Regions from separate parts of the Zoogloea oryzae genome, predicted to be linked through region 2. Evidence: riboswitches for the same ligand, from Rfam matches in the RefSeq annotation. Region 2 holds a riboswitch; the other holds the start of a gene.

What was found. A riboswitch is a leader RNA that binds a small molecule or an ion and turns the genes downstream of it on or off. The one in region 2 is predicted to bind cobalamin.
Region 1: it holds a riboswitch for cobalamin, as region 2 does, so the genes downstream of both, QQK25_RS19415 (energy-coupling factor ABC transporter permease) here and QQK25_RS21845 (TonB-dependent receptor domain-containing protein) in region 2, are expected to answer to the same signal.

What each region holds. Positions count from the first base shown of each region.
Region 1 is NZ_BSPX01000081.1:13,648-15,843, reverse strand. Features, by position in the region: gene cobM (precorrin-4 C(11)-methyltransferase) at 1-581, opposite strand, end outside; gene QQK25_RS19415 (energy-coupling factor ABC transporter permease) at 585-1,223, opposite strand; cobalamin riboswitch at 1,439-1,656, opposite strand; gene QQK25_RS19410 (sensor histidine kinase) at 1,705-2,196, opposite strand, start outside.
Region 2 is NZ_BSPX01000126.1:732-2,927, reverse strand. Features, by position in the region: gene QQK25_RS21850 (TonB-dependent receptor) at 1-352, shown strand, start outside; cobalamin riboswitch at 415-658, shown strand; gene QQK25_RS21845 (TonB-dependent receptor domain-containing protein) at 787-2,196, shown strand, end outside.

The DNA of each region.
Region 1 (2,196 bases), on a different contig from region 2:
TTCTGGACGACCAGGATCGGCGCGTCCTCGGCCCAGCCGGCGGCGCGCAGGGCGCGCTGGACTTCGTGCAGCAGGGTGATCGACAGGAAGATGCACAGGGTGCTGCGGTGGGCGGCGAGGGCTTCGAGCTCCTCGCCCGGCGGCATGGGCGTGCGCCCGGCCACGCGGGTGAGGATCACCGTCTGGGTGACTTCCGGCAGGGTCAGGGTTTCGCCGGCGGCGGCGGCCGAGGCGAAGGCCGACGACACGCCGGGCACCACCGCCCACTCGACGCCGGCGGCGGTGAGCGGGCGGGTCATCTCGACCAGCGCGCCGTACAGGCCGGGGTCGCCGGTCTGCAGGCGCACCACGCAGGCGTGGCGGGCGCTCTGGTCGAGCAGCCAGGCGGTCATCTCCTCGAGGGTCATGTCCTTCGAGTCGCGGATCGCGCAGCCGGGCGGCGCGAACAGAGTGGCCGCCTGATCCACCAGCGAGCCGGCGTAGAGGATCGCGCCGGCGCTTTCGAGCAGGCGCCGCCCCTTGACGGTGAGGAGTTCAGGATCGCCGGGGCCGGCGCCCACGAACCAGACCTTGCCGGTCATGGCTCAGACCGCCTGGGGCTGGAAGCACAGCCGCACCACCGCGCTGTGCTGGCGGCGGGCGATGGCATGCACCGTCAGCAGCGTGAGGATCGGCTCGACGGCCACGATGGCGGCGTAGGAGGAGGCGAAGGAAAGCCAGGCGGAGAGCGGCGTCGCCACCTCGCCGATGGCCAGCCAGAAGCCGACCATCAGGGTGACGCCGCCGTAGAAGGCCGCGTCGAGCTTGAGGATGCTGCGCAGCGTGGGCTGGGCGTCGGCGGCGCGCAGGCGCTGGCCGAGGGTGGCATGCACCAGCACCAGCGGCAGGGCCAGCGAGAGGGTATTGACGCCCAGGTGGAGCAGGTCGGCCGGCGCGAAGAGCAGCCCCTGGGCCAGCAGGCCGAGGGCGAAGCCGAACAGCGTCGGCACGAAGCCCAGCGCCAGGTAGAGCGGCATGGCGCCCAGGAAGTGCAGCTCGGATGGCCCCACCGGCAGGTGGAAGGCCTGCATGAACAGGGTGAAGGCGACCGCCGCGATCAGGCTGCGGACGATCAGCTGCGGTGCTTTGAGGAGGTGGACCGACTGGCTGCCCAGCAGGGCGACGGCGGCGGCGTTGGCGGCGAGGATCTTGGCACTGGCGACGTACCCCGGTTCGATGTGCATCTTGCTTCCCTTCGTGACGATTGGACGAAGTGCGGCAAGGCATCGGGGGGCGCGCAGAAGCAGCGAAAGACGAAAAGACGGACCGGTGGCCGGCGGGCCGGGCAGGCAAAGACCAGTGGCGGACGTGGTTCCGGAAAGGCGGATGGAACGGGAACGGACGGACAGTGATCGGGCAAGCCCATCGGTCGGCTCTGCCCACACCCCGGGGCCAATACCACACCAAAACGTCACAGGCCGGTCTTCTGGCTCGCCTTCATCCTCTTCTGCCGACCTTCCCGTGCGCGAGCACAGTGGCGTTGAGCAGATTCGTCAGGCTTACAGCAGCGGGGGCTGCGCCGGAATGGCCAGGGAGCGCGTGCTCCCGACGTCACCGGACTTCCCGTTTCACCTTGCCTGCAGACGCAGGCTCGGCACCCGTAACGGTGCGGAGTCTAACCGCATGTGCTGCGGGGCGGCAAGCGTTTGCGGTATGCGGGGTGGTTCAGCCCTTGGCCGGCCCGATCCACCGGGCGGCGAAGCCGGGGGCGCTGGGGGCGTCGCTGTAGCGGGCTTCGCTGCGCAGGCGGACGGTGAAGCAGGCGCCTTCGCCGGGGTGGCTGGTGACACCGATGCTGCCGCCGTAGCGCTCGATGATGGCGTAGCTGATCGACAGCCCGAGGCCGGTGCCCGAGCCTTTCTTGGTGGTGAAGAAGGGGTCGAAGATGCGCGACAGATCCTCGGCGGCGATGCCCTGGCCGGTGTCGCACACCTGGATGTCGGCGCCGACGGGCTGGCCGTCCTCGATCCAGTCGCGGCTGCTGAGGGTGAGTCGGCCGCCTTCGGGCATGGCCTGGATGGCGTTGACGATGAGGTTGATGAGCACCTGCTGGAGCTCGCTGGTGTTCACCTCGACGCGGCAGGTGGCGGCGTTGTCCACGCGCACTTCGATCTGCCGGCGCTCCAGGTTGTGGCGGGTGAGCACCAGGCAGTCGGC
Region 2 (2,196 bases):
TGGCCCCTACAGCGGCAACACCGTCACCCTCGTGCCCAACCTCAAGTACCGGGTCGGCGCGGTGTTCGACGCCGCCACCGCCGGCCGCTACGGCGCCACCTGGACCCACGTGGGCAAGCGCCGCTTCGGGGGCGACTTCGACAACACCAAGGAGATGCTCGACGGCTACGGCATCCTCGATCTGCACGCCGACTGGAAGGTGCGTGACGTGACGCTGCAGCTGCGCCTCGCCAACGCCACCAACCAGAAGTACGCGCCCTACGCCCTGTACTCGTCCTTCGCCGGCGACTACTACTTCTACCCGGCGGAAGGCCGCACCCTGTTCGGCTCGGTGCGCTACGACTTCCGCTGAGTCGCGGGGCTTCATCACAGCTTCAAACCAGCAGGAACCTTCGGCCAGCGGCACCGCTGCCGGCCGATCGACGTGACCAAGGTGCTCCCGGGCCAGCAGGCCCGGGGGTTAAACGGGAAACAGGTGAGCGCGCTTTCATCGAAAGCCGCAAGGCCTGTGCTGCCCCCGCAACGGTAAGCAGGAACACGACGCGTCACTGCGCCACTGGGCCCTTCGGCCTGGGAAGGCGATGCGCCGCGGCGGTGCCGGATTCAACGGCCCCGCCCCACTGCGAGCCCGGATACCGGCCTCGGTTGCCTCAAGCGGAAGTGCCACGGGGTGGTGGCAGGCGCACGCCGGACGGTTTTCGACCGTCCCGGGCCAGCCTCTCCCCGGGTGCTTCCACCAGCAAACCACCGGGTTGGCGGGGACGCCGCCCGGTTCGGGAGACCTCCATGACCTTCATCCGCCCCACCCTTGCCGCCCTCGCCGTGGCCACTGCCTTCCCCGCCATCGGCCTTGCCGCCGACGCCGAACAACCCGTGGTGGTCGTCACCGCGTCCCGCCAGGCCCAGCGCGCCGACGAGGCCATCGCCGACGTCACCGTGATCGACCGCGCCCAGATCGAGCAATCCGGCGCCAGCTTCGGCCTGCCCGAACTCCTCGCCCGCCAGCCCGGCATCCAGATGGCCACCAACGGCGGCCCGGGCAAGAGCACCTCCATCTTCATGCGCGGCGGCAACGGCAACCACACCATCCTGCTCATCGACGGCATGCGCATCGGCTCCGCCACCACCGGCACCGCCAGCTGGCAGGACATCCCCCTGTCGCAGATCGAGCGCATCGAGATCGTCCGCGGCCCGGCCTCGGCCCTTTACGGCGCCGACGCCATGAGCGGCGTCGTCCAGATCTTCACCCGCAAGGGCCAGGGCGCCCCGCGCATCGACGCCTTTGCCGGCGCCGGCAGCTACGGCGCGCGGGAAGTCTCCGCCGGCGTCACTGGCGGCACTGAGCGCCTTAGCTACGCCCTGCGCGGCGGCTACACCGAGACCGAAGGCACCAGCGCCAAGATGCGCAAGGCCACCGGCTACAACCCCGACCACGATCCGTATCGCAACACCAGCATGTCGGGCAACCTGGGCTACCGCCTCGCCGACGGCCACGAGCTGGGCGCCACCTTCCTCGCCACCGAAGGCCGCAACTTCTACGACGGCGAAGCCAGCTTCAACAACTACAACAACTCCGCCCAGCGCGTCTGGAGCCTCCACAGCCGCAACCGTCTGACCGCCGGCTGGACGAGCACCCTGCGCTTCGGCCAGTCGGTGGATAGCTACGAAGGCTTCATGCTCAGCAAGCCCGCCGGCTCCACCATCCGCACCACCCAGGACCAGCTCGCCTGGCAGCACGACATCCGCCTGCCCGTCGGCACCCTGATGGCCGCCTACGAAAACCTCCATCAAAAGGCGCTCAGCGAAGGCGCCTTCGACGGCGGGCGCACCGTCAACTCGGCGCTCCTAGGCTGGACCGCCGGTTTCGGCGCCCACACCGTGCAACTCAACGCCCGTCACGACGAGAACAGCCAGTACGGCGGCAAGACCACCGGCTACGCCGGCTACGGCTACCAGATCGCCAACGGCCTGCGCTTCACCGGCAGCATCGGCTCGGCCTTCCGGGCGCCCACCTTCAACGAGCTGTACTACCCCGGCTTCGGCAACGCCAACCTCAAGCCCGAAAACGCCTACAACAAGGAGATCGGCCTGCTGTGGTCGCAGGGCGGCAGCTTTGCCAGCCTCACGGTGTTCCGCAACCGCATCTCCGACATGATCGTCACCTTCCGCAACCCCAGCACCGGCCGCTCGATGCCG